One region of the Clostridium sp. DMHC 10 genome, then DNA from elsewhere that is predicted to be linked to it. Evidence: riboswitches for the same ligand, from Rfam matches in the RefSeq annotation. Region 1 holds a riboswitch; the other holds the start of a gene.
What was found. Region 1 has a riboswitch for tetrahydrofolate ahead of AGR56_RS16975 (folate family ECF transporter S component). Riboswitches for the same ligand answer to the same signal wherever they lie in the genome.
Positions count from the first base shown of each region.

Region 2: linked by a shared signal. The riboswitch ahead of AGR56_RS05910 (folate family ECF transporter S component) and the one ahead of AGR56_RS16975 (folate family ECF transporter S component) in region 1 are both predicted to bind tetrahydrofolate.

Region 1 is NZ_LGVB01000015.1:3,106,984-3,128,053, forward strand. It holds partial or broken gene AGR56_RS16940 (calcium-translocating P-type ATPase, PMCA-type) at 1-1,866, shown strand, start outside; partial or broken gene AGR56_RS16945 (hypothetical protein) at 1,907-2,327, opposite strand; gene AGR56_RS23060 (hypothetical protein) at 2,563-3,006, shown strand; gene AGR56_RS23065 (AAA family ATPase) at 3,332-4,855, shown strand; gene coaW (type II pantothenate kinase) at 5,337-6,176, opposite strand; gene AGR56_RS16960 (ferritin family protein) at 6,632-7,147, shown strand; gene AGR56_RS16965 (hypothetical protein) at 7,275-7,601, opposite strand; THF riboswitch at 7,937-8,042, shown strand; gene AGR56_RS16975 (folate family ECF transporter S component) at 8,110-8,709, shown strand; gene AGR56_RS16980 (thymidylate synthase) at 8,881-9,672, shown strand; gene AGR56_RS16985 (dihydrofolate reductase) at 9,672-10,151, shown strand; gene AGR56_RS16990 (MFS transporter) at 10,239-11,633, opposite strand; gene AGR56_RS16995 (helix-turn-helix domain-containing protein) at 11,718-12,020, opposite strand; gene AGR56_RS17000 (hypothetical protein) at 11,981-12,397, opposite strand; gene AGR56_RS17005 (hypothetical protein) at 12,473-14,827, opposite strand; gene AGR56_RS17010 (hypothetical protein) at 15,130-15,402, shown strand; gene AGR56_RS17015 (hypothetical protein) at 15,395-15,661, shown strand; gene AGR56_RS17020 (ABC transporter ATP-binding protein) at 15,597-16,490, shown strand; gene AGR56_RS17025 (ATP-binding cassette domain-containing protein) at 16,505-17,134, shown strand; gene AGR56_RS17030 (ABC transporter ATP-binding protein) at 17,131-18,840, shown strand; gene AGR56_RS17035 (glycoside hydrolase family 13 protein) at 18,938-20,185, opposite strand; gene AGR56_RS17040 (carbohydrate ABC transporter permease) at 20,182-20,997, opposite strand; gene AGR56_RS17045 (sugar ABC transporter permease) at 20,997-21,070, opposite strand, start outside.
Region 2 is NZ_LGVB01000015.1:842,473-852,086, reverse strand. It holds gene AGR56_RS05960 (GGDEF domain-containing protein) at 1-220, shown strand, start outside; gene AGR56_RS05955 (C39 family peptidase) at 360-1,193, shown strand; gene AGR56_RS20730 (hypothetical protein) at 1,214-1,378, shown strand; gene AGR56_RS05950 (hypothetical protein) at 1,353-2,339, shown strand; gene AGR56_RS05945 (helix-turn-helix domain-containing protein) at 2,363-2,983, shown strand; gene AGR56_RS05940 (metalloregulator ArsR/SmtB family transcription factor) at 3,528-3,821, shown strand; gene AGR56_RS05935 (thioredoxin family protein) at 3,856-4,095, shown strand; gene AGR56_RS05930 (permease) at 4,210-5,178, shown strand; gene AGR56_RS05925 (MFS transporter) at 5,269-6,150, shown strand; partial or broken gene AGR56_RS19385 (hypothetical protein) at 6,133-6,279, opposite strand; gene AGR56_RS21470 (helix-turn-helix domain-containing protein) at 6,787-7,092, shown strand; gene AGR56_RS05915 (YwbE family protein) at 7,211-7,405, opposite strand; gene AGR56_RS05910 (folate family ECF transporter S component) at 7,595-8,113, opposite strand; THF riboswitch at 8,176-8,276, opposite strand; gene AGR56_RS05905 (formate/nitrite transporter family protein) at 8,336-9,238, opposite strand; gene AGR56_RS05900 (aminotransferase class I/II-fold pyridoxal phosphate-dependent enzyme) at 9,352-9,606, opposite strand.

The DNA of each region.
Region 1 (21,070 bases):
GGTTGCATGTATACTTATTTGTGTAATTGTCACTGCTTTAGGAATAATGCGAGGGCAGGACAAATATCAGATGTTTTTAGTAGGAGTAAGCTTGGCTGTAGCGGCTATACCTGAAGGTTTACCAGCAATAGTTACTGTTGCGCTTGCACTTGGTGTATCTAGAATGCTTAAAAGGAATGCATTAGTTAGGAGGCTTCCAGCAGTTGAAACACTTGGTTGTACATCTGTTATATGCAGTGATAAAACAGGGACTTTAACTCAAAATAAGATGACAGTCAAAGAAATATATCTTAATGATAGAACATATGAAAGAAACATTTATACTGGAAGTGAATTTGAATTACTTAGAAGAAGTTTTGTATATTGTAATGATTGCGACTACGATTTTAATAAAAAAAGTATGGATGAATGTCTTTTTGGTGATCCAACAGAGACAGCACTAATAAGAGCCTTTTTTGATAATGGTAAAGAACTTAAAGATTATCTTTCAAAGGAAAAAAGATTAGGAGAGATACCATTTGATTCAAAGAGAAAAATGATGTCCATCATAAGCAGAAGTTCTCATGGAGTATGCTGTTATGTAAAGGGTGCACCTGAGAGAATCATAGAAAGATGCAAATATATTTATATTAATGGAAAGGTTCAATTATTTACTTCGGATTATAAGATAAGAGTTAATAGACAAGTTGAAAGTATGTCAAGAAAAGCGTTAAGGTGCATTGCTGGGGCCTATAAAGAGCATGACATAGGCGAAAACCAAAGAGAAAAAAATTTGATTTTCATTGGAGTTGCAGGGATGATAGATCCACCAAGGCCGGAAGTTAAAAATGCAGTTATAGAATGTAAAAAAGCCGGAATAACTCCAGTTATGATTACAGGGGATCATAAAAACACAGCTTTTGCTATAGGAAAGGAACTTGGTATATGTTCAGACATATCTGAAATTATGGGTGGAGACGAACTTGAAAGAATAAGCGATGAGAACTTGACTAAAGCCGTAAATAAAATAAAGATATTTGCAAGAGTTAGCCCGGAACATAAATTAAAAATAGTTAGAGCTTTTAAAAGAAATGACAAAATTGTAGCAATGACTGGAGATGGAGTAAACGATGCACCAGCTGTAAAAGAAGCTGATATTGGGGTTTCTATGGGTATTTCAGGAACAGATGTAACTAAAGAGGCATCTGCTATGATTTTGCTTGATGATAATTTTGCTACAATTATATCAGCTGTTGAAGAGGGGAGAGTTATATATAACAATATAAGAAAATTTATAAGATATCTTCTTTCGTGTAATTTAGGAGAAGTTTTAACTATGTTTTATCATCATTATTTTACCTAGATACGCCACTTTTACCTATACAGATTTTACTAGTTAATTTAGCTACGGATGGCCTTCCAGCTATGGCATTAGGAGTTGATCCTCCTGATAAAGATATAATGCTTCAAAGTCCAAGAGATAAAAAAGAAGGTATTTTTTCCAGAGGATTAAGTGAAAAGATTATAGTAAGAGGATGCCTTATTGGTATATGCACGGTCTTTTCTTTTATAATTGGAATGTATTTTGGGCTTGATTTAAAGAGCAGCAGAACTGTTGCCCTTGGAACTTTAATTATGTCACAGCTCATACATGTTTTTGAATGCAGATCGGAAAACCATTCAATTTTTGAAATAAAGCTTTTTACTAATTTATATTTAGTGGGTGCAGTAGCAATTTCAATAGCTATGCTTGTATCAGTTATATATATTCCGTTCTTTCAAGGCATTTTTCATACGGAGCCGTTAGGAATGTTTGAATGGTTAATTGTTATATTTTTCTCTGGATTTATTTCGCTTGTTAATAGTGTATACCTTTATTTTAATAAAAAAATAGATATTATAAAAAATAGAGCCCTTATATGGAGCTCTATTTCATTCTTCTTACTTTCCTTATGGTTTTAACTTCACCAGAATTTGCATCTATATGTACTAAGTCTTTTTTGGTGCTTAAGTTTCGTATGTTCATTATCTGTATAAATTCTTTTTTATCGCCCTTTTTACCTGAAGTACTTTTTAGACCTTGAACTATAACTAAATTACCTTGGTTTAAAGTCATAAACTCAGGTTTTTTAAACCATCTGTTTCTTTTATAAATACATCTTACTATGTTTCTACTTCTATCAGGTTTTACTAAAACAGTTGCAGTTAATTTATGAAAAATCCATAATACAGCTTTTTGTTCAACCTTTACAGAAATTATATTACCCTGTACTTGAGTTAATCTATCACCATTTTTTTTTCATAAAACTATCTGCGTAATACTTTTGCATTTTTTCTTTAAAACTCATTTTAAAAACTCCTTTTACATAAATATTTAAATATTATTTCATATTTGAAGAAGCTCAATTGCTACAATCTTAAGTATAATAGGAAAATTTACATATTATCTTGTTTATTATAGCATAGGTAAATCCATTTGTGAACGATAGATAATATTAAAAATAAAAAAAGTTCCTAAAATGAGCTTTTAAGAATATTAATATATAGAGACAATTTATGTGTTAAGTAGGGGAGGTATATTATATGTATAGAAAATTGGTTCCTGAAGATATAATTTATAATGCTAAATACAATGAAGATACACCTTATGATGAAGAGAAATGTTCCAATAAGGATAATGAATTTTATAACAATATAAAAAAGGGACTTAATATAAATAAGATTGGATACAATATTTATATTGTAGATAAATTTAGTGAACATAAACTTGAGGGTATCATAAATTATGTAAATGAGGTCTTAATAGATAAACATAAACCGTATGATATATGCTATATTACCTTTGATAATTCAAAAAACGTTGAAGGTATGATAGTTCCAAATGGATATGGTAATAAATTTTATGAATATTTAAATATGATAAAGAAATTATATATTAAGTTAACCTATAAGTTTTATAATGACTCAGACGATATGGAACATAATAAAATAATAGAAAATGTTCAAAAAAGAAAAACTACATTTTAAATGAAATAATAAGTGAATCGGAAAAGCAAGGCTTTCAATTTAAAGTTACTGAGGGAGGATTTAATTTTATTCCGCTTAAGGATGGAGCTGGAATGACTGAAAAAGAATATGATACATTGAGTCTTGATGACAAGGAAATAATACTTGATAAAATAAAAGAGCTTAAGAAAAAACCAATATTGCATTTGATAAACTTAAGGAAATAGAAACTGATGAAATAAGTAAGCTTAAAAAATATTTCGAAAATTATCTCATAAATGAATCCGAAGGTACTAAGATCAAGTTTTTTCCTGAATTTAAAGAATCTAAAGAGATAATAGATAAATTGAATAAAATATGTGAGAAAATAGAGAAGGAATTAGTTGAAAATTATAGCATGAATTATGAGAATGATGAGGCTAAAATATTAAATGCAATATCAAAATACTATATAAATGTCATTGTTGACAATAATAAAAATGAAACTCCTCCAATAATTTATGAAGATGACCCAAATCTAGAAAATCTTATTGGAAGTATTAAATATGAGAATCACAACGGAACTTATGTAACAGATATAAGTCTTATAAAGGCAGGGGCTATTTTGAAAGCTAATGGTGGATGCCTCATAATACGTGTGAATAATTTACTTTCATATAATGCATCTTACTATTATTTAAAAAAGATACTTTTGAATGGAAAGGTTAAGCTTAATTATAATCGTGGATATGCTGAAGCGGTAAGTCTAAATGGAATAGTTCCCGAGCCAATTGGTGTTAATCTTAAGGTTATTTTGATAGGCGATTATGATTCTTACAGCTTGATGTATAATTATGACAGAGATTTTAAGGACATATTTAAAATAAAAGCAGAATATAATCCGATTTTTCCAATAGAAAGTGAAATTCAAAATACTGTAATTAAAACTTTAAATAGTTTTTGTGAAGGTAATAAATTAAAAGAACTTTCAGTGCCAGCTTATAAAGAAATAAAAAAATATATGTCTAGAATGGCTGAAAGTAATAGAAAGTACTATATTGATACTGATGATATATTTAACATACTTACTCTCTCGAACTTAGAGGCTTGTGAGGAGAGAGGAGAAGAAATAACTGAAGATAATGTTAGAAAAGTTATTTATAGCGAAGATTTAATTGAAAAAAGAATAATGGAGAGCTACAAAGATAAGAAAATGCTTATAGAGGTTAGTGGTAAAAAAATTGGTCAAATTAATGGACTATCTGTAATTGACTTAGGATATTCAACCTTTGGAAAACCAATGAAAATAACCTGTAATTGTTATAAAGGTGATGGAAATATAATTGATGTTAATAAGGAAAACAATTTGAGTGGCAACATTCACTGTAAATCTATAAGTATACTGAAAGGTTTTATAAATAAAACATTTGGTATTTATAGTAAAATTCCAATTGACTTTCATTTATCTTTTGAGCAGCTTTATGGAAAACTTGATGGCGATAGTGCATCTGTGGCAGAAACGGTATGCATGCTTTCAGCACTTTCTAAAATACCTATAAAACAAAATATAGCAGTGACAGGATCAATTAATCAATTTGGTGAAGCTCAGCCTATAGGAGGGGTTAATTACAAAATTGAGGGCTTTTATAAGGTATGCAGCATATATGATGACAATGTGGAACATGGAGTTTTAATACCGGAAGCTAATATAGATAATATCGTATTAAACGATGAGGTTGAAGGAGCTATATTAAATAACAAGTTTTCAGTTTATTCTATGGATAGTATTAGCGATGCAGTTAATGTACTTATGGATGTGGAATGGGAAGATATGATAAGAGCAGCTAAAAGTGAGCTTAAAAAGTATGTAACTAAAAGAGAAAAGCACTGATTATTATTTGGAGTTTTACCTGTAGTTTAAAAATACTGAGAAGTAATAGTGAATTTTTTTCGCCTGAAAAGAAGGCGAAAAAAAGCTAAAGGTGAAGGGTTTTAACTTGCACTGCTCGTTAAAAAGGTGAACTTTTTTACCTTTAGTAAAAAAGTTAATGATGATTTTCCTCCGTTTTTCTATGGAAAAATCTTTAATTTAAATTAATAATTTTTCCGCAGCAAAGCGGAAGACGTAGGTACGGAGGAATTTTTTCCTTGCACTACCGTGGGAGCGAAGTAATACTGCTGAAGGAACGATTTAAAAAAATTCTAATAAATCTTGGTAAAAAAATCATAAAATACTTAGATATTTTAATTTGTTTGACCGATAGGAAGTTATTGAAATATCTTAGGATTTTATGATTTTTTACCTTAGATTTATAGAATTTTTTTAATGTTGCAAAGCAATATTACTTCGCAATATTTTTAAACTATGAAAGTTAAATTTCATTAAATTCAATTCCTTGATTATACATTATAGCAGCACCCACGGCTGTTGCAAATTGAGCATTTAAAGGAGTATAAATCTTTATATGAAACATGTCTTCCACTGCTTTTATTATACCCTTGGACTGAGGGACATCAGTTAAGTTGCCTGTAAGTACAACATCAGCTATTCCATATATTTTAGTTGAAAATACCGCCATAACTCCAATTGTTTGAAATACAAGATTAATAATACCAAGAGCAATATCTCCCTTAGATGCTAAATCACTTATCTTTCCAAAGTTTGAAGCAGTGGCATAAACAGGCAATTCTGATGAACTTTCATTAATTAAGTCTCCTATATTTAAGTCTACATTTGATAAATTACCATCCTTAGCAGTTTTAATAATATCATTAAAATCACGTACATTCAGCATTATATTAGAGAGACCCAAAAGTGTTCCTCCTCCTACTCCTGTACCTCCTATATGTTCAACCCCATTTTCATCTGCCATTACAAAAGTAGTTCCTGTTCCCATACTCACAATTATCGATTTATCAAGTTTACTTAAAAACAACCCTCCTCTTCCTATAGCATCAAATTCATCTACCTTTCCTGTAGGTATACCATGAATTCTTTCTTTTAAATGAGAAGAACCAATTCCAGTTATCATAATCCTTTCAATATCAGAAATGTTAAGCTTATTAACACTTATAAATCTTCCGAAAGCTCCATAAATACATGAAATAGGATCACTTGCTTTTACAAACATTGGACTAAACATTTCACCTTTATCAAAACCTACTATTTTAGTAGTACTTATTCCTGCATCAATACCAATAACCTTAGACAATTAACATTCTCCTTTCAGCAGTTTGTAGTACATATAGTTTGTCTAAAAGAATAACAATCACCTCTATAGTTTGAGATGGAATTCCTTTATCCTTATTAACTTGATAAAACATATCTTAATATCCGCCCAAACCCCGCGATTCTTGCTTAGTTATAGCTATTAATATTTTGTGTTGCCAAGACAGCAATTTCTTGAGGTTCTAGAAGGATAATGGGCTGCCGCCCAAACCCCGCGATTCTTGTTTAGTTGTAGCTATTAATATTTTGTGTTGCCAAGACAGCAATTTCTTGAGGTTCTAGAAGGATAATGGGCTGCCGCCCAAACCCCGCGTATGATTATTATATAATAATTTTACTGTTTATACTATATACCTAACAATTTATAATAAAATTATTTAACATTTTTACAATTACTTTCATATTATGAATCGTAATACATTTTTATGGAGGAAACTTATGAATTGTTTTTATCAATGTCCTTTTGCTTTTAATGCTGGATATGATGATATGTATAGAAATGAAATGCCAATGGCAGCAGATCCATATACCTATCCTCAAAACCTTCCAGGTGCTCTAAAGTCAATTCAAAATGCCGTAAGCGGTGAAAGAGAGGATGAGCTCTTCTATGATTATTTAATAAAAGTAGCTCCAAATCAAGAAGCTAAAAATATAATAACAGGAATAAGAAATGATGAAAGAAAACATAATAGCATGTTTAGAAAAATATACTCTCAGCTAACTGGCAAACCTATACAAACTATGCCTGACTTAACTTTTGAAAAACCAAAATCCTATTGCGATGGCATAAAAAAAGCCTTAATGGGAGAATTAAATGCCGTAAGAAACTACAGAATGATTCTCTTTGCAATGCAAAAAAGAGTTCATATTAACATGATTACTGAAATAATAACAGATGAACTTAGGCATGCTTCCCTTTACAATTATCTGTATGCTTCTGGTTGCATTAAGTAATTGTGCTAGTATTGAACAATATCAATAACATAGAATCAGAACACGCCACCAGACGGAAAAATAAAAAAACCTGCCCCTGTTAGGGCAACAGCTTAACGTTTAGCATTATAATCAAAATTCAGATTTTTTATTCTCGTCTCAAAATTTCCTTTGGTGGCTCTATTTCATTTGCTATCGTATGTTCAGTAAGTTCCGATAAAAGCTTAAGCTTTTGATTTACAATCGGCCGCATACAATTTGGCAGATGCTCCTGATGTGCCCTGTGGATTGCAACACATTCTTTACAATTCCCATGATATCGACAAGCCTTTTTGCATGAACAATGATCTTTTTCTTTATATTCCTCTCGAAATTGCGATGCAAATTCTTCCTGCAATTTCAAACCTTCTGTTCTGTTTCCTTTATAAAAAGCTTTCATAGCCTCTTTTTCTTTTAAATTACCATCGATAACCATTATAATTTTACCCCTTCAAATTTCTGTTTGTCCTCATTCTATCATTCATAATGAAGCAATGTCAATATTCTAGAACATTAAGCAAAACCAACAAACCTAAGATAAATATAATCAAAATCCTAAGAGTTTTCAATAACTCACTAATGCTTAAACAACTGAAATTTTTAAGTCTTTTTATTATATTTTTCTAAAATTTTCAATATTTTATTAAAACTATTTTTAATACTATTACTTCACTAAGTTTTAAGATATTTAACACTAATATACATAACATGACATTATATTGCTTGTCTTGATTTTTATATATTAATATTATATAATTAGTTAAAATACATGGCAGAGTAGGTAGTTGTGGGTTACGTGCCTGAAAGACGGGGAGTTGCTTTCGGGACGAAAAACCAAGTAGTATGGTTTGCCGTACAATTACCGCATCCCGCTGCTGCATATCGGAGTTCTTACCTTCTTTATGTGGCTGTATGAATATGCCATATTTTAAGGAGGTATTTTTATGGAAAAACCGGCTCTCTCAATCTTTACATTGAAATATTGGGTTACATCATCTTCAGAACTAAAAAAATTACGTACTCTTACTTTTGCAGGTATAACAATAGCACTTAGTATTGTACTTAATTCCTTTTATATCCCTGTAGGAGAAAACCTTCATATTTCATTTGTATTTTTAGTACTTTCTCTTGGTGCTTTAATTTTCGGGCCCGTTACTGGTTTATTTGTTGGCGCAATTTATGATATATTAGGTTTTGTAATTCATCCTTCCGGAACTTTTTTTCCAGGATATACGTTATCTACAATGCTTGAATTCTTCATTTATGGACTCTTTTTGTATCGCAGTCGTATTACAATTTTAAGAGTTTTTCTTGCAAAATTTATCGTGAATTATGGTATTCATGTAGGTCTCGGTTGCCTTTGGAGCAAATTTCTATTTAACAAAGGTTATCTTTACTTTTTTACAACAAGCATTATTAAAAACACTATTATGCTGCCAATAGAAGTTATCCTACTGGTTTTACTGCTTCAACTTTTGATCCCAGCACTCACACACATGGGCATTGTACAAAAGCAAAACTCTAGGCACATACCATTTATATAATCATACGCGGGGTTTGGGCATTGCCCATTATCCTTCTATAATTATAAAAAGTCTCTCTCCCAGCAACATAAAATACTGAAGATAATTACTAACTAATAACACGGGGTTTGGGCATCATCCCATTATCCTTCTACAATTATAAAAAATATTTATCAATTGGAGGAACTTAAAATGAATATAGCCGATAATCAATATCTAGATATAGTTGAAAGTATATTAAAGAACGGATACTATAGTCAAAATAGAACTGGAATAGCTACATATAAACTTCCTCATCAAACTATGCAATTTGATTTATCTGAAGCTTTTCCAATACTAACAACAAAATTCGTTGCTTTTAAAACAGCCGTTAAAGAACTTCTTTGGATATATAAAGATCAATCGAATGATGTAAAAAGATTGCAGGCTCAAAATGTTCATATATGGGATGAATGGATGCGAGATGACGGAACCATCGGAAAGGCCTATGGATATCAAGTAGCAAAATTTAAACAAATTGATAAATTGATTAACACATTAAAAACTGATCCGCAAAATAGAAGAATGATAATATCTCTTTGGAACATAGAAGATTTACCAGATATGGCTTTAGAGCCTTGCTGCTACGAAACACTTTGGGATGTTACAGACAACAAACTCAACTGTATGCTTGTTCAAAGAAGTGGAGATTTTCCTCTTGGTGTTCCATTCAATATGTGCCAATATGCTGTTCTAGTTCATCTTATTGCACAAGTAACAGGGTTTAAACCTGGAATATTTACTCATATTATAAATAATGCTCATATTTATGAAAATCAAGTAGAAGGCATGAAACTTCAGCTCACTCGAAAAGATGCAGCTTATGATGCTCCCAAGCTCTGGATAAACCCTAAAATAAAAGACTTTTACAGCTTTACAATAAACGACATAAAACTTATAGATTATAAGCATCATGATAAAATAAATATGGAGGTGGCTGTGTAATGCTAAGTATAATTGCAGCCCTTAATGAAAACCTCGTTATTGGCAAAGATAACAAACTTCCGTGGCATATACCTGAGGACTTAAAAAGATTCAAAAAATTAACCACAGGCAAAACAATTATAATGGGCCGAAAAACTTTTGAATCTTTACCTGTAATTCTTCCAAATAGAAAGCATATAATCATAACAGGAAATATGGACTATAATTATGACAATGATAATGTAGAAATAGTTCATAATATAGATGAGATTCTCAAATATGAAGATTGCAAAGATGAGGTTTTTATTATAGGTGGCGGAAAGATATATGAAGAATTTTTGCCACACTGCAAAAAATTATATCTTACAAAAGTACATTTAAAACAAAGCGGAGATACTTACTTTCCTAAATTTAATATGAGCGATTACAAAATACTTAAAAATGAAAAACACGAAGCAGACGGCATTACATACACTTTTTTAACTTTAAGTGCTGTATAACTTTATGCAGGTGATTCTAACTAATATAATCTAAAATCACCTGCATTACTTTAGCCCTTTAAATCTATCTTTTCTAAAATGCTTATATTATTTAGTATTAACTGAACCCCTATGCATTTGCAATTCTTGTTTAACACTTTCTTCATTCTTTTCATATTTAAAATAAAAGATCATTATTAGCGCTCCTAGAAGAAAACAAATTGCTGGTAACCATACAAATGAAAAGTGAATAGCTACAAGTGATGAAGCTGTTTGTTCGTGGTTTGGAACGTATCCAAACTTCTCCATAATCTTTGATGGTAAGAAGCCTCCAATTCCAGACCCCATTTTAATACAAAAGGAACTTCCAATAGCAGTTAAGAATCCACTTGCTCGAATACCATTTTTCCATTCCCCATAATCGACAGTGTCAGAAAGCATCGCAAATGGCATGGACACTGCAATGCCTGTTCCAAGTGCAGCAAATATCCATGATGCTGAAATCAATGTAAAATTGTTTCCAGACAAACCAATAAAAATTTGTCCTAGTGAGGCAATAACTAGTCCCAAAATCATTGTAGCTGTTTTTGAAAGTTTACGCACAATAAATGGAATTAAAGCAACACCAACAACCTGAGCTAAAACTAGACCATTTAAAACAGATGCATAGTTTTTATTCCCTAAATTGTATTGTGAATAATAAATAACGGTAGATGTACGAACTGTATTTCCCAACCAGTAACAGATGTTTCCCAAAACAATGATTACCCATGGCCAGTTTGATTTTATAGCTTTAAAGCTGTCACGAATTGGTAAGGATTGCTCCGAAACAGTGTTAACTTCTTTTGTTTTTACAAAAGCGAACCAGAACATCAAAGCAGCAATAATTCCGTAGATTAAAACAGTAATTGAAAATCCTTTTTGAGCATTTCCTTTACCGAAAAACGCAACAAGAGGTAAGGTAAATGAAGCTGTTACAAAATACCCCAAATTACCACCGATCATTCGATAGGAGTTTAGCTTAACACGTTCATCGGAATCATTACTTAAATTTGGCAAAATCGCAGTAATTGGTGTTGAAATTCCTGTGTAAAGAATACCTGTTATAAGATACGTAATTAGCGCATAAATTGCCTTTTGCCCTGTAGAAAAGTCTGGTGTAATAAATGAAAGAATCATAAAGAGTGAAAATGGCACTGATAGCCACAAAAACCAAGGTCTACTTTGGCCATACTTTGAGTGGGTGTGATCTATAATAAGTCCCCAAATAGGAGCATCAAAAGAATCAAAAATTCTAGCAATTAACAAAATCGTGCCTGCTGCTCCAACTGAAATACCAAATACATCTGTGTAGAAGTAAAGGACAAAGCTTGTCAAGGTACAATACAATAGATTTCCAGCTGTATCTGTACTTGCATAAGCAAGTTTATTAATAAGCGTAAGTTTGTTGTTTTTTTTATTCATATCTTCTTGTATATCAAATTTAATCAATTCAATATACATTCTCCTTTCTTAATTTTTAGTATCTTTAACTGTCGTAGCCTTTTCATGGTTGTAACTACATTTAAAAATGAAATTTAATTAAACCTATGATTTGTACTGCTTACGATAATAACTTGGAGAAATACCTTCATGTTTTCTAAATTGTCCTGAAAAATAAACATCTGTACTGTATCCAACAAGTCTTGCTATTTCTTCCACGCTTTTATCCGTGCGAAGCAGATATTTTTTTGCCGCATTCATCCTAATTTCTGTAAGCATCTCCATTGCAGTTTTTCCAAAAATCTCTTTCATGGATTCAGCAATATAATTGCAATGAAGATGGAATACCTTTGATAAAATTTGCGTAGTTATCTTTTGATGGAAATTATTTTCAAGATAAAGCAACACTTTTTCTGCGATACTTGCCTTGCGGCTCTTATAGGTTCCTTGATTTTCAATAAACTGCAAGAAACGCAGAAACAATTCTTCTGTTTTCCAAATACCAGCTGCATCATCACCCTCTGTACTTTGTAAAGTAAGAGAATGAGCATTTTATTCGCTCCTACTTCGTATTTATCTCCCTCTTCTTCCAAATAGAGTGTTCCACTTTTTATAAACAACATATCAAAATATCCAAGATTACATCTGTTCGGATGTAACTGCCCCTTTTGAAACGTAATATAATTTCCTTCAATAAAATCTGGAAATGGTGGCATCGAAATAGATATGATTTTTTCGGCCATTTTTAAGTCTCCTTTTCCTATGAAAGTACTTATAATATACATTATTTTCCCTCATCATAAAGTAGAATTAGTTTAACCAAGTACCTAATATTTCAAACCTCATTTTTCTCTGTGTATCTACAAACTTATAGTTATTGTTGTCTCTTTTGCAGGATTATCAAGTTCTGTTGTAAAACCATCTTTTACAAGATAAAACTTCTTCGCGTAAGGAGCAAAGCTAGTCACCTTTAGTTTAGAACCGTTTTTTTCAAACGTTCCATTAATAACTTCCACTTCATCGTAAGAAACTAGTATAAACGTTTTTTGACCAAAGCCATCAAGATATGCAACAAGTTCCTCACCCATATCCCAGTCAGGAGTTTGGTCATCATTTGTAAATAAACGAGCAAAAATTCCACCATCTCTAAAAAAAGTTGCCTGTCCAAAACGCTCACGTGAAAGATCTGGACGATTAATATGTGGACCCGCTACGGCATACGTTGATCCTGCCATTCCTTTGCCTAATGAAAGTGTTGCTGTTGAATGAGTATCATAACAATAAAGAATACCTGCTGTTGCTCGATAACTTGCCTTCAAATATTCTGGATCCTTCAAAAACTCATAAACCTTAAAAGCAGCTGACGCAGTTACACCACCCCAAAGTGAGTGAATCATATAAGTTAGCGCTTCCCACCAGCGATCCGGATTTTGTGCACGAAAATCATTTGAATATCCGATATTAGCCAAAATGAGTTCTCCATAACGCATTGCTCCTTCCTTCAATCCAGATTCACTTAAGGCGCCAGCAGCTGGTCCAAAACCTGCATTGTCAAAATAGTGTTCTGTGATGGCTGAAGCATAATTTAAACTGCGTTCATTAACACGCTTTGTTGTATTTTTCCAAAGTCGTTTAATTGTATTATACTTTTCAACAAATCCATGTGCCTTGAGCTTTTCTAACAAATCCCTAATGTAGAGAAAATACACACCCAGCATTTGTGCTTCTTCTTTTCCACGCTCATCTTTATGCAAATCAGGATTTACACGCAAATTGAAAACATCTGCTGCCCATTCTAAATAGATTTCTGGCGAATTTAATTGCAAAACATCCCCATTAAATTCTGACAATAAGTAAAACAAATGACCAATATATTCAAAATCCATACACCTATAAAATTCACCATAAAGCTTGCGAGGCTTTTTAAAATTCCCATCAATGAACCATTTTGGGCGAACATAATTCACTGCACTCGCTTCAACTTTACGTACTTGCTCTAGATCAAGCCTCCCTAGGAGATTTTTCTTCAATACAAGATTTAATTTTCCAAGAGACTCTCCTTGATTAGAAATAGGTTGAAAAGCATATGGAATTTCTCCATCTGGTCCATTATAAAGCGTATCGCAAATATATTTAGTACGTTCCTCAATTACCTTTGCTAAGTCATCCATGACATTTATAACAATAAAGTCCTCTGAACCGTCTTCAAACTTAAAAACAATTTTGTGTTCACCTAAATGAAGAAGTCTAGTAATTAATACCGATTTATTGCCAAATGTTTTTAACTTATCTGACACATCTATTTCTTTCTCCTCATTTTGTTCCACATAATGAATTTCAGCACAAACAAGTGGATTAATAACAGTTGATGTTATCTCGACACGTGTTGAGTCTCCCAATACGTTTAGCGGAACATACTTAATTTTGGGATGTCCTAACATGAAACCATTTTCATAAAATTCATCTTTTGATTCGTTTGGTTTAATTGCATATTTCCATTTCTTCGTTTCATTTGCTTCAAGTTCAATTTGTTCTTTTGAATAAATCCAATCACGACTATTAAAGTCCTCAGGATAACCACCTGAAAGAATAAGTTTGTGGTAAACCACACCATCCAATGAAGGAGAAACGTTTTCAAAAAACAAATTCTGGTACTCACAATAGGTTCCAACAGATAATGTTTTTCCACTTGTTTGGTAAACTCCTAAATTTGTTCCGACATTTCCTCTCCTTACAGTATTAATTTTTGTAAAATTGGTAGAAATTGAAGGAAAAACCGCTGCAGAATTATGAATATTACGCAATACATTTTTATCACGGAACATCACATAGGCGAAAGATGCCCAAACGCCAAAATTTTCAAGTCTTACTTTATAATTAAGTTTATTTTTCACACGAATATTCCAATTCAACGCCAGTTGATCTCTTCCTAAATCATATTCTAAATAAACAACTGCTTTAGGAAAATCAAATGTAACGTCAATCTTTTCATCTATTTCACAAATAATTGGCTTAACAGACATACTTGTATAAGTTGAACCATTAATTGTTAAATCAAAATGACCAAATAACTTTTCTAACGATGTATATCCAACTTCTTTTAAATATGCTTCATCAATTACCCAATTCATCTTATAAGGGTCTCCCTTTACCTCAAGAGATTCTACATTTCCGTTTTGGGAAAGTGCTAGTCGGAATTTTTCATTTTCGATCATGTAAGCGCCTCCTAGTATAATAATGATATAGCCACTAAGGGCTATTCTTTTCTTCATAAATTTCTAAACTGAGTAACGGAAGAAGGACTTCCTCCTTCATCAGATGTGCAAATGAAAAAATGCTTTCAGAAAAGGAAAGGTAAACTTTATATTAAAGTTGTAAAAAATGACGTTCATATAAATATACTTAATAAGGATGAAGAAGAAACCGCATATAGGACATTTTAAATAAAAAAATAATTAAAAAGCAAGGAGAAAATTTAAAATCCAATGTAACTGTTTTTAGTAAAGAAGAATATGGAATGCTAAAAAAAGAAATTGAAGTAATAAAAAATATGATGGATGTAAATTTGTTTAAGAGAATATGGGGCAATGTATTAAATGAATTGTATAAGACATCAAAAACTATAGATAGAAAGGAAATCCAAGAAGATGCTTGCACACTTTTTGATATTTTACAAAAGTATGCTGTTGAATATTTAAAGAACAATGATTTGATAAGTGTCCCTAAAGATGAAAATGAATTTATGGATAATATTTATTTTGTTATAGAAAGAATTGATGAAAATGAATAAAAGTGATTTAAAGAGACTTATGTTAAGCTTAAAACCATATTATCTAATTATGTTTGTATCCAGCATAGTTTTACTTTGTGATGCAGTTATAAAAGTTGGAATTCAATATGGAATTCAGAAGATTATGGATGGTGTAGCTAATAAAAATAATAGTGTTTTTATTAACTATTTGTGCTTTTTAATAATATTAACTGTTGTGGGTATGTTTACGGCTTATTTTTCAAAATACCTTTCAGAAAAAATTTTGCAACTTATTTAGCTATAATACTAAAAATAAGCTTATTTCACATGTGCAGAAGTTGCCGATCTATGTTTTGAAAAAATATTCTAGTGGAGATTTAATTTCAAGAGTAAACAATGATTTGCCAATCTTAATTCAATTTCTAAATGGAATTTTGCAGTTCTTATTTAATGTAGTACTAATAGTTTTAGCTTCAACTTACATGATTTACATTAGTCCTAAGCTTTATTTAGTTACCTTCATATTAATGCCGTTATCAACTGTAATTTATGACAAAATAAATAAACCAGCGCAAGCCTATTCAGCAAAATTAATGCAAGATTCCTCAAAGGTAAATAATATACTTCAAGATGTTGTTAATGGAAGGTATGTTTTAAAATCATTTAGACTTGAGAAAATATTTTCTGAAAAGTTTGAAGATATTTCAAAAAGTATAAAATTTAAAAGGCTTAAAGTTGATAAATTAAATGCATATTTAACACCAATTTTTTTAATAGTTAAGTTAGCACCCCAGTTAATATATATAACTTATGGAGGTTACCTTGCTATTCATGGAGAAATGTCAGTTGGAGGTCTTTTTGCATTTTCTACTCTTGTTTTTTATGTTGCAGGGCCAGTAGAAATTATTTTAAACTTTATAGGAAGTGCAAGACAATCTATTCCAGCAGTAAGCAGGATATTTGAAATTATGGATTTAAAAGTGGAAGAAAATAATAAAAAGGATATAGAAGTTAATTTTCAAAGTGATCCAATTGAATTTGAAAATGCAGTATTTTCTTATGATGGGAAGAATAATATTTTCAAAATATTTCATTTAAAGCTCCCAAATCAAGTTATACAGCTTTAGTTGGAAGCAGTGGAATTGGCAAAAGTACAATATTAAAGCTTATATGTGGTTTTTACAATTTAAGCAGCGGAAAAATAAGGATATTTGGAAATGACATTAGAGACGTAAACCTTAAGAGTGTAAGAAAATTTATAACTTATATGTCACAGGAAAGTTATCTTTATCCTATTACAATCTCTGAGAATATAGCTGTGGGAAAAGAAAATGCTTCTATGGAGGAAATAATATGTGCGGCTAAACTTGCAAATGCTCATGAATTTATAGAAAAATTACCAAATGGTTATGATACTTTAATTGGAGAAGGGGGAGGCGGAATTTCTGGTGGGCAATGTCAGAGAATTGCTTTAGCACGCATGATACTTAAAGATGCTCCAATAGTACTTTTAGACGAACCAACGGCAGCACTAGATGCTAAGGCAGAAGCAATATTAAGTGAAAGCTTAGAAAAAATAACTAAGAATAAAACTATAATAGTTGTGGCACATAAATTAGCAACTATAAAAAATGCTTCAAACATAATTGTATTTGATAAAAATGGCATTATAGAAATGGGAACTCATAGAAAATTAATGGAAAATAAGGGAATATATAAAAGATTATATGAAAGTAGTTTTGGTGCAGATAAGGGAGACTTAGCAATATGATAAATAGTGAATTAAATCAAATTTTATCTCTTATGGGAAAAAGAAAAAAACTATATGTTTTTTCAATGATAGTGGAAAATGCAGTGACTTCCATTTGTTTTAATTTAATAATTGCTTTTATTACTCAAGATGTATTTAATGGCATTATATATGGTAAAATGGGATTAGTAAGAGAGGCTTTATTACTTGCAGCTTTCTCCTTTGTTATAGGAATAATAATAGATCCTATTGCTTCTTACATTAGACATTTGTGTATTAGAAAAACTATGTATGAAGTAAGAAATTCAGCTTTTAATAAATTAGAAAAAATTAAAATTAGTGAATTTGATAAAGAGCACAGTGGAAAATTTATTTCAATTTTAACTAATGATATTAATAATATTGAAGATGCATATGTGACTCAGATAAGATTGCTTTTTTTTGCAGTAATACATAGTTTTACTGCACTTTCAATTATATTTTATATGCAGTGGCAGTTAGCACTAATTATAATTACATTTGGAATTGCTACAATAGTAGTGAACAAATTATTATCACTAAAAATCAGTTTGTTAAATGATAATATGCAAAAAATAATTGGGAAAATTACAGAAAGAATAATAGATTTAATAAATAGCAGTGCGATTACAAAAATGTTTCTTAAGGAAAATAAGGTATATAGCTATTATAAAAAAGAAAGTGACAAGTGCTATGATGTTTCAATGAAGCTTACAAAATTTGATGCTTTATTTGAAGGTAGCAATGTATTTTTGTCAAGCTTTCAATATATGGGAGTTTTAGCTATTGCCCTTTACATTGTATATAAAGGCTATATTCTTGTTGGTACTGTTGCAGCAGTAGTACAGCTTATGGGAAATGCAAATTATGTGTTTCAAAGCATTGGAAATTTTATGAAGGACATTAAAAAGTCATCAGCTTCATTAAAAAGACTTAATGCTTTTATGGAGCTTAAGGAAGAAGCTTTGGAAGGAGAAGAAATATTATTAAATGAAAAAGATGAAAGTTTTGATATAGAGTTAAAAAATTTATATTTTGCTTATGAGGATAAATTAATATTAAATGGAGTGAATTTAGCAGCAAGAAAGGGAAAAATGACTGCCATTGTTGGGTCTAGTGGATGTGGTAAAAGTACTATAATAAAGCTTTTATTGGGTTTTTATAGTGCCGATAAGGGCAATATTTATATGCATTGTAGTGATTTGAGTTCAATTAGAGAAAAAATAGCTTACGTTCCACAAAATCCATATTTGTTTAATGCAACTATTGAAGAAAATATAGCTTATGGAAAAGAAGGAGCTTTAAAAGAAGAAATAATAAATGCAGCAAAAAAAGCAAATGCACATGATTTTATAATGAAGCTTTCAAAAGGCTATGGAACTGTAATTGAGAAAAATGGAGAAAATTTGTCAGGTGGACAAAAACAGCGTATAGCTTTAGCAAGAGCACTACTTAAAAATGCACCTATAATGCTTTTGGATGAACCAACTTCAGCTTTGGACACAGAATCGGAGAAATTAATTGTAGCTTCTCTTGATAAAGCCTGCAAAGATAAAACTTTAATTGTAATAGCTCATAGATTGCTTACAATTAAAAATGCAGATAAGATATATGTTATGGATAGTGGCAAGGTAGTTGAAGAGGGAACACATGAATTTCTTATGAAAAAACAATCGCAGTATAAAAAATTATATCAGCTTCAAATATAATAAAAAATCATCATTGAAAGATGCTTCTGTTCGTCTTTCAATGATGATTTTCATATTTAAATAATGGGGAAATTAATTAAATATGCTTAATCTTTTATTAAATAAACTTAAAACTCATAGGTTCAATCACTGATCCATTGATGATTTCTGATTGAAAACCAAAATTTATAATAACACTTATGCTTTTTTTATTATCATATCTTGTGATGATTAAAACTCTTTCTCCTAGACTGGTTAATTTCACCTTGCCGTCTTTGAAAACTTCATTCGTATTATTAATATTAGCTAGTTCTTTTATATTATTGTATATTTCCTTATTCCAGTTATATTTGTCCCAATCCATGCAGCCTCTGCAATAAGGGTCATTTTCACCTTTAAGACCTATCTCATCACCATAATAAATTAGGGGGATTCCTGGTAATGAAAATAAGAAGGCATAAAAAATTTTTTCTTTATTAATGTTATTTTGACATAAAGTATATATTCTTTCCGTATCATGGGAACCAGCTAAATTTACCATAGAATTTATGTTATCACCATACATGCTATATATAGTATTCCATTCATCAACAAACATTTTTGAAGTAATGCATTGGTTAACTACAGCTTTTTTAATAAGATCCCTTAGTAGATAGTTAGTAACCCCGTCGAAATATCTTGGAACGTAGTCTCCGCCATATCCCCAGATTTCTCCAATCAAATAAAGCTTGGTTTCTTCTCTTATTCTTTTTAGCAATGAAGGTTCAATTTCAAAGGGAACATCAAATCTTATTCCATCGATGCCTTTTCCTTCCCAAAATTTCACAATACTGATTATATAGTTTTGTACTTCTAGATTCTTAGTATTTAATTTTGGTAAAAATGATGCACCTCCACAGGCTTTATATGGCGGGGGAGTTGTTACTACAACAGGGTAATTAAGTATGTGATACCAATTGATGTATTTTGATTTCTCTTGATTAATTAGTATGTCCTTAAATGCGAAAAATTCAGTACTTGTATGATTAAAAACACCATCAATAATAATTTTTATATTTTTTTTATGACATTCCGTAACAAGATTCTCAAAGTCCTTTACTGTTCCAAATGAATCATCTATCTTAAAATAATCAGAAGTATCATATTTATGATTTGAGGGAGACTGAAAAATTGGATTTAAATATATAGCAGTAGCCCCTAAAGCTTTTATATAATCAAGCTTGCTGATAATTCCTTCTAAATCGCCGCCCATGAAACATTCTCTGTCAACTGGACTGTTCCATTTTTTTGAGTTTTGAGGATTATTTAATTCGTTACCATCGCAAAATCTGTCCGGAAATATTTGATATATTATGTCTCTTGTCATTCTTTAACTCCTCCAGTCATCATTCCTTCAATAAATTGTTTTTGACCCAATATAAACACAATAAATACAGGAAGTACTGAAGTTACTGTGCCGGCCATAAGGTAAGGCCATAGTGTGCCATATTTTCCTGAAAAATTTGCTATTCCTACTTGAACAGTGGTAAATTCAGGCCTTGTAGTTACTAATAGGGGCCATAAGAAATCATTCCATCCAAATAAGAAGGTAAATATTGCGAGAGAAGCTGTAGCTGGCTTTGCAAGCGGAAGAATTATTTTCCAGAATATATAAAACTTATTACAACCATCTATTTCTGCTGCTTCATCTAGTTCTTTAGGTATGGTTAAAAAATACTGCCTAAAAAGAAATATACCAAATGGACTAAATAGTCTTGGAATTATAAGCGCTCTGCGCGTGTCTATCCATCCTATTTTCTGAATTATATTGTAAAGAGGTATTATCTCAACATAAAATGGTATCATCATTGTACCTAAAAATAGATAAAATAGAAAGTTTTTGCCTTTAAAGTTTAATCTTGCAAATGGGTATGCTGCCATTGCGGAAATTATTATTGTACCAATCGTTATTGATATTGATACGATAAAACTATTTTTATAATAATTTAAAAATGGAGCAGATTGCCATGCTGTTATATAATTTTTTATTTCAAAATTCTGTGGTATCAAATAAGGAGGACTATAACTAGCTTTCAAGGGTTTTAATGAAGTAGTAATCATCCATAAAAAGGGCAGTATCATAATAAAAGCACCTAAAATTACAATAATATAAGTTAAAATACTACCAAATTTTTTCACTATAATTCTCCTCCTTTATTACTTATTTTAAATTGTACAATAGTAGCTATAAATATGAATAAGAATATAACCC
Region 2 (9,614 bases), 2.3 Mb from region 1:
AATAGTAACGGCAATAAAAGATTATAATTATCCTTATAATATTCCAGTTTCAGCATCTGTTGGCATAGCATGTTGTAATTTCAGTGACAGAATAATTGACGATAGGATAGAAACAATAAGAAATTTAGTAAATGTAGCAAGTTTAGCATCAACAAAAGCAAAACAGAATAATAATGATCATATTATTATTGAAGATTTTGAAACAGGTATAACGGCATAAAATCTTAATAAATCTATAGTATAGTAACAATCTTAATAAATCTATAGTATAGTAACAATTTGTATATTAGTTTAGAGATGGATATGTAATAATTCAATCCTTCTTTTTTAGTTTAAAAATAATAATGGAGGCGGGTTCTATGCTATTAGATCCGAAATCAGCAGCTACAATTGCTAAAATAGTAATTCAAGCTGCAAAAGATGATGAAACCAGAAATAAAATAATTTTTATATCACTGGCACCGATTATTTCGGTGCTTTTAATTTTGGCTTTTATTGTATATATTCTTACAAATCCACTTGAAATGCTGAGTAGCATTTTCTTTGGAAATGAGTTAACACAGATTAAAAATATAAGAAGCCAGTATGGATATGAACAGTTGATAAATCCTAATGATAATAGCTATTTAGAAAGTAGTGGATTAGACTTTTCAGGAGTATCTTTTAAAGATGGAGTAACAGAAGTGGTTTATTATAATCAAGCTGATGAAAGGTGGAAGGACAAGCCTTATGGGAGAACAGGTACTATAGGAAGGAGTGGTTGTGGTCCGACTTCTCTTGCTATAGTTGTGTCAAGCCTTACAGATAAAAAAATTGATCCAGTTCAAATGAGCACATGGGCTTATGAAAATGGTTATTACTGCGAAGGGGTGGGTTCTTATCATACTTTAATACCTGATGGAGCAAAACACTTTGGACTTTCAGTAGAAGGTTGTACTTCTAGTCAACCACAAAGAATTATAGATGCACTTTCCGCAGGAAAACTTATAATTGCCATTATGGCAAAGGGTCATTTTACTAGCTGTGGACATTTTATTGTTCTTAGGGGAGTAACAGAAGATAAAAAGATTTTAGTTGCTGATCCAGTAAGTAGGACAAGAAGTGAAAAAAAGTGGGATTTATCAATGGTATTAAATGAAGCAAATAAAGGAGCAGATGCAGGAGGTCCATTTTGGATAATCAGTAAACAATAAATAGAAAGGGGTAGAGTACTTTGAAAAAGAAGTTATTAATAGAGCTATTTATATATATTGTAATTGTGGTTATAGGGTTTATTTTACTATTTACTTATAAACCTAAACACAAACCTATAGACGTACCAGCAGACTATAAAGTGGCAAGGAGTGAGGGCAGTGCTTTTGTATCTATCAAGCAGTGAAAATATAGGATTATTTGATTTTTTATCTAAGGAAAAAGGTATGGTTATTAAAAAGCTTTCGGGGGAATTCTATTTGAAAAAATTTGTAATTCATGATATGAGAAGCTTAAGTCACTACTCTTATTTTGCCATTGATTTAAAAGCTCTTAAAGATACCGAAAATGAAATAATTGAAGCAATAACAGCCTTTAAAGCCATGTATGATTCAAGAATAATAATCTTTGCTGAAGGATTAAAAAGAGAAGACAAAATAATATCAAACCTTATAGAAGAAAAAATCTATAATGTTATAATTTCTAAAGAAATACAAGAGATTAAAGATGAAATATTAAAATGTTTAAGCAATATAGGAAAGACAGAGGAAGATTGGAACATAAAAGAAATTCATGAAAATCAGTATATATTTAATCATAAAAATATAAAAATAGCAGTTGCGGGAGTATCATCAAGAGTTGGTACAACTACAACTGCTTTTAATATGGCAAGATTTTTATTTAATATTGGAGCTAAGGTAAGTTATACAGAAGCTAATGACAGTGGGCATTTAAAAGAAATAGCTGCTTATTATGAATTTTTAAAGGTAGAAAATTATTATAGATACAAAGGAGTTGAATACTATCCTAATAAGCAATTTCCTAATGATGTAAACTATCAAATCTTTGATTTAGGCAGTTTAAATAAAGGGAATATAGTAATATTTAAAAGCTGTAATATTAAAATTCTATGCAGTGGAAGCAAGCCTTATGAGCTTATAGAAACATATGAAACAACTAATTCTGTAAAAGATTTTAATTATAATATTTTGTTTACTTCAGTATCTAATGAAGAGAATTTTAAAATAAGAAAAAGCTTTGAAAATAGTAATGATAATATACATTTTCTTAAATATTCACCAAGTTTATTTGATGGAAAGATTAATGAAGATATATACAAAGAAATAATTAATGCATTTATTACCTAAAATTGAAGAGAGGAGGAGCTATTGTGAAAAAAGGAGAAATGCTTGATAAAGTATATAAATCAAATCTACCAAGCAGAGCAAAGCAAATAATGTTTTATCTTATAAATAGAGCCAATGCAGAAGGAACCTGCTTTCCTTCTGTAAAAACTATAGCTAGTGACTGCGGAGTATCAGAAAGAACTATACAAAGGAACATGAATATTCTTGTAGAACAAGGATTCATTCTTAAAGAAGAAAGATATAGGGATAATGGGGGACAAAGTTCTAATCTTTATAGACTTCAAATGGAGTCTGAAAATAATAATAATATTAAACCTAGTGCTAATAAAAAGAAATTTGATGAAAAAAAGCTAAAAGATATTGAAGTGAAAGAGGAGACAAGCAACATAAAGAATATTGAAGCAATAAGTTTTGAGGATTATATAGAGTCAAAACTAATAGAAACAAATAATATAGAGGAATTAAATCAAAGTATAGCAAGTATTTCAATCCAAAGACCTTTGAAGTATATAAATTTTATAAACAAAGGAAAATGCCACCCTATGCTTTTCTATAGAATAAACAGAAGAATTAATAATCTTAGAACAATACTGACATTAAATTCTCTATGTCATGGGGTGGGGGACAATTTGTACCCTCCATGAACTATACAATATAAGAGTTATAGTGATATTGAAAGATAAGTATATATTTATAATTGGCAATAAATGATTGTAAATTAATATGAGTTCAATGGAAATATTTAAGGTATAAAAAACATCAAAATACTTTAATATTTAGAGTGTAAAATAGTCTTTGTAAACTTCAGAAGATGATATAATAAATTATCATATTGAAGGGAGTATAGACTATGTCTTTTTCTAAGGATGAATTAAAAAAATATTTTATAAGGATTCAAATATAAAAACATCTGAGGATACTCAAAATGTATTGTTAGATTTGTTTGTATGGTTGCTTCAGCCGATGATTAAAGGAGAAATGGGTGAACATCTAGGATATGACAAAAATAACTACCAAAATAAGAATCATAAATTAAAAAAAGATAAATAATGTTGTATAAGTATTAGAAATAAAGGCTTTAAATTTGAAAGTTTTTATTTTTTATTATGCGTTGACAAAATATAGCCATAAGGAATATACTAACTTTATAACGATTTAATTATATGGTTATATTTCCGGAGGATAATTATGAATCAACAAGAAGTAAGTGTTAGAATCTTTAAAGCATTAGGACATCCTATAAGGTATAAAATAGTAAAGTTTTTGTATGATGGACCAAAGTGTGTATGCAAATTAAATGAAAATATAGAGTTTAGTCAAGCTAATTTATCTCAGCATTTAAAAATACTTAAAGAGGCTGGTGTATTACTATCTGAAAAGGTAGGAATGGAAACTCATTATAGAATTAGTAGTGAGGAAATAAAAAATATTATAGATAGTGTAGAGAAGTATGTTATGAGTTACTCTGATAACTCTAAATAGAATATATTAATAATAAATTTAGGAGGGTAAGATTATGGAAATTAAGATATTAGGAACAGGATGCTCAAACTGCAAGAAGCTGGAGGCTAATGCTAAGGAAGCTGTTGTAGAACTTAAGGTAAAGGCTAAAATTACGAAGGTAGAGGATATTAAAGATATTATGAAATATGGAGTTATGAGAACACCTGCTTTAGTTGTTAATGAAAAAGTAAAAATGTATGGTAAAGTTTCCACTGTTGATGAAATTAAGAAATATATTAACGATGAAAAATAATGGTGTACAATATTAAAACTGGACTTAACCCTATATTATAGGATAAAAGTCCATTATTTTAAAACACTATATAAGTATTTAATTATAAAGTTATAATTTAGATGGAGGGATAGTATGTTTACACTTATACAAATTTTTGCTGATTGGCTTATTTATACTGTGTTTGGACTTGTTAAAGAAAGTAAACTTGGTAGTTCTTTGAATTTCTTTGTATTTGATACTATAAAGATATTTATTTTATTGCTAATTATTATCTATGTAATCACTTTTATAAGGAGTTTCTTTCCTCCTGAAAAAACAAGAAAGATACTTGCAAGAAGTAAAGGAAGTACATTTATAGGACATATTCTTGGGGCTTTACTTGGTATTGTTACTCCATTTTGCTCATGCTCTGCAGTTCCACTTTTTATAGGATTTGTTGAAGCAGGAGTACCACTTGGAGTTACATTTTCCTTTTTAGTGGCCGCACCAATGGTAAATGAGGTTGCATTAGGGCTTTTATATGGTTTATTTGGAATAAAAATAGCTCTAATTTATGTAGTTTCTGGTGAAATTATAGCAATAGTAAGTGGTATCATAATTGGAAAACTAAAAATGGAAAAGCAGGTAGAAGATTATGTCTATGAAATGCAGGTTAATTCTGATGTAGAATTACCTAATCCAACTACAAAGGAAAGACTATTAGACTCATGGAGCTTTACAAAAGATTTAATAAAGAAAATATGGATATATGTGATAATTGGTATTGCTATAGGTGGCTTTATGCATGGATGGATTCCAGCAGGGGCATTGGCAAAATATGCTGGACAGAGTAATCCATTTGCAGTATTTATAGCTGTACTAATTGGTGTTCCGTTATATTCTAATGCTGCCGGAGTTATACCATTAGTTAGTGAACTTACAAGAGCTGGGGTTTCCATGGGAACTTCTCTTGCATTTATGATGGCTGTAACAGGATTAAGCTTACCAGAGGGGATTCTTTTAAGAAGAGTTTTAAAGCCTAAATTATTAGCAGTATTCTATAGTATTGTATCTGTAGGAATTATATTTATTGGATATCTATTTAATTTCATAATTAAATAGTGGGTTCTATACCAGGGCTATTAGCATATTTAGTCCTGGTAATTTAAATGAAATTGTTGGGCTTAAATGAATTAGGGAGGGTTTTGAATTATGGAACAAAAAATTATTAATAAAAAAAGTCTTATTGTATTATTAGGACTTGCTGGATTTATAGTTATGGCTGATAACTGGGTAGTGTCTCCAATACTTCCAACTATATCTCAGAATTTAAATATAGACATAGCAAAGGCAGGATTACTAATAACAGCATATATGATACCTTTTGGTATTTTCCAAATTATTTTCGGACCTTTGGCTGATAGATATGGCAAAAAACAAGTAATTACATTTTCGGTGTTGGCATTTACAATTGCTACGGGTCTATGTGCTTTAGGTTCAAGCTTAACAAGTTTAGCTTTATTTCGTGCATTAACAGGAATTTTTGCAGCCTCAGTAATGCCTATATCACTGGCGTTAATAGGTGATGTTTTTCCAATGCAAGAAAGACAACAAGCAATTGGTACTTTTATGGGATTATCATTTCTTGGGCAAGGATTAAGTATGGCTATAGGTGGTACAATTGCATTTTTCTTAAATTGGAGAGGGGTATTTTTGATATATTCTATAATATCTCTTATTCCTGCAATTTTGTTAATTAAAAATTATAAATTATTACCTTCAGAAAAGAATCCTAATAGTCAAATTATAAAGCCTTATATAAAACTTATTTCTAATACTAAAAGCTTATTTACCTATATAATAGTGATTCTTGAAGGAATGTTTATAGTTGGAAGTTTTTCGTATACTGGTTCTTTTATTTCTAAGATATATCATTATAATAATCTTTACATTGGTTTCATAATGACTGGGTTTGGAATTATGTCAGTAATCGGTGGAAGAATGGGTGGGAAAATTACAAGTAAGATTGGTCAGCGTAAAGTTCTTAGTTTGGGTCTTATTTCAGCATCACTTGCTGACATTATTATATGCTAATCCCTTAGTTACAAAAACTAATAAGTCCTGAGTATTTGCCACGGCTGCAGTTTTACCGCATACACCATTTACAGTGCAGCCCTTACCTCCTGCAGCTTCCTGACATTGAAAACAAAACATATTTGACATAATGTGCCTCCTAATTTATATTTTTTATTTAATATTGCTACTTGTTAAATCCATGGTTTAATTATATTATTTAACTAGATACAATTCGGTATCTCAGGATACAAAAAGGAGAACATTAAAAAATGATTGACGCATATATAGATATAATTAAGGAATCTCTTTTATTCCGTGGTATAAAAAAGAAGAGATATACTCACTGCTGAAATGCTTAACACCAAAAATAAAAAGCTTTGGCAAAAATGAATCTATAGTAAATGCCGGTGAGTCAATTGACAAGTTTGGCATGATTTTAGAAGGTGAGGCCATTATCGTTAAAGAAAATGCCGAAGGAAATAGAGTTATTTTATCAGTTCTAAAAAAGGTGATTTATTCGGAGAGATGCTTGTCTTTTCAAGCAACAAGATATGTCCTGTAACAGTGTGGGCACAATCCCCCTGCAAGGTTCTATTTCTTACTAACTCAGACCTGATAACCAGGTGTGGAAATAATTGTTCCTGGCATATTTCCATGCTTCAAAACTTTATGAAGATGATATCTGATAAATCTTTAATGCTTAATAAAAAAGTTCAATATTTATCCATAAAAAGTATCCGGGGCAAGATTTGCACCTATTTGCTGGATCAATATAAGATTACGAAAAACGTAAATATGACGCTCTCATTAAAGAGAAACGAACTGGCCGATTTCTTAAATGTATCCAGACCATCTATGTCCAGGGAAATATGCCAAATGAGAGATGAAGGCATAATTGATTTTCATTTGTCAGCCTTTAGAATAAAGGATATGGAAGCTTTGAAAAGGTATTGTGAGTGAATAAATTTATAGGCATCGGTGGATATCCCATGAATCCATATTTTCCAAATATAAAAGCATAACTCCAAAATTCACAAGGCACTCTGTAAAGAAACAACCCAGAGTGCCTTTTTAAAATTTAATCCATAACCTCACTGACTCTTCCAACAATACCGCCCTCAAGCATTACTTTGATTCCATGCGGATGATTTGATGAGTTTGTAAGAATTTTAAATACAATTCCCTCAGTTAGTTTTCCGGTTCGCTGGTCCTGCTTTTGAACAACCTTTACCCTGGCACCAAGTTTAATATTTTCTCTTTTTGTACCATCCATAATCATTCTCCTTCTACTATTTTAATATATACTATATACCATCATGGGCCTCGAATTCAACCGCGCTATTAGTTTGAAGGAAAATGAACCACACTTTAATTTTCTAGGTAAAGTAGTTAAAAGTCCTTAATTCTTATTGCATTTATACAATTTGAAATGTATTCGTATTTCTTCAGACCCAAATCATGGTTAGAAACCACTTTCCAAGGATATGTTCATACGGCCTGATACAAGACGCCACACAATTTCAATTGTTATAATCTGAATAGGAATCATAGCAGTACATTTTATCAATCTTGCAGGTAGCAGTATCATTATACCTTTTCCTGTAATCATCCAAAGCCATACCGTATCTAATCCAAGATTAACAAATAGTGATATTATAATCACTGCAGCACTTATCCTAAATAAATTTACAGTTTTGTTGTATAGAAATGCCCCATAAACTATTCCGCTTAAAAACGCTGTAAATGTGAACCCCGGGAAATAAGCTCCTGACGGAAAGATTACCATTCCTATAATATCAGCTAACGCAGCTGATATTCCACTGGAAATAGGACCTAGCATTATGGCAGAAAGCGCTACAGGAAGAAATGTAAATCCTATTCTTATTATAGGAGTTTGAATAGAAATGAACCTGGTGAGAATAACTTCTAAAGAAATGAACAAGCTTAAATAGACTAGTTTCTTGGTATTTATATTTTTCATATTGAATATCTCCTCTCAATATCACCTGATTAATTACCCCTAAAGAGAAGGATATTCCCTTTAGTAGCGGAATGCGACAGAGGCAACGCAAATCAGTTAAGATCTTTCGTTCAGATGCAAACTTCCCGTCATCTGACACTTAACGTGCCCTGTCTACTCTACTTTTCTTTTATATCTTGTATTTGATGTGATTATTTCTTTTATTTATGGTATATTTTTCTTTTAAACTGCAGCCTGGCTTTGTTTGTTTTGCCCTTCTTTTTTAATTTCTGCTGGTTTCTTTTTTTTCAGGTATACAAACCAGTATACCGCTGCTACAAATATTCCGCCTCCCACTATGTTTCCAAGGGTCACCGGAATTAAATTGTTTACTGCAAAGCTACCCCAGTTGAGGTGTGCAAGTTTCTCAGAAGTTACCCCAAGTGTTATTGCAGCATCTGCAAAAGCCTTTGTGTTCTTTGCCATAATACCTGCAGGAATATAGTACATGTTTGCTACACTGTGCTCAAAGCCAGAAGTTATAAACAGCCATATAGGAAAAAACACTGCCAAAATCTTGCCCGCCATGTCTTTGGCCCCATAGCACATCCATACAGCAAGGCATACCAGCCAGTTGCACATTATTCCAAGGTAAAATGCTTGCATAAAGCTCAACCCTACTTTATAACTGGCAATTTTTATGGTCATTCCTCCAAGAAGTCCTGCACTGCTGCTGTACAATCCTGATTTATTCATCATGTATGCAATAAATACAGCTCCTGCAAAGTTGCCTAAATACACGAAAAACCAGTTCTTAAGCATAGCCTTTACATTTACTCTTTTATCCAAAACTCCTGCTATTATCATTGTATTTCCTGTAAAAAGCTCTCCTCCTGCAACTAATACCAGCATAAGCCCTGTTCCAAATATTGCTCCTGCTAAAGTCTTTCCAAGACCGTAGGTATCAGGTTTTGCAAACAGGTTATAAGCTGCCATATTCGAACCCTCTGCCGCAAAAGCTATGAAAGCTCCAGCTAAAATACCAAGAATAAACATGTTAAGTGCAGTTAATTTGGTCTTTTTTACCCCTGCCTCTATGGTATACTCCGCAATTTCAGCGGGGGTAAGATATTTTTGTTCATCCATATCAAATTCTCCAATATAACTCATATTCATAATATTGTTGCAAATAATAGTGATTGGACACTATTTTGATTAGCTGGAGAGTTAGTTCCAACCACTATTAATTAATTGATTAACTATAATCTTGTTCTCAAGGCTTTATCAATTCTTTCCAAAGCTTTTTCAATGTTTTCTACTGAATTTGCATAAGACAATCTCAGGTGGCCTTCGCCACAACTGCCAAAACTAGCTCCTGATAAAGTTGCAACCCCTGCTGTATTAAGAAGATAGCTTGCTATTTCCTTACTAGTCATTCCTGTTTCTCTTATATTTGGGAATGCATAAAAAGCACCTTCAGGTTTTTTACAAGTTATACCCTTTATAGAATTCAATCCATTAA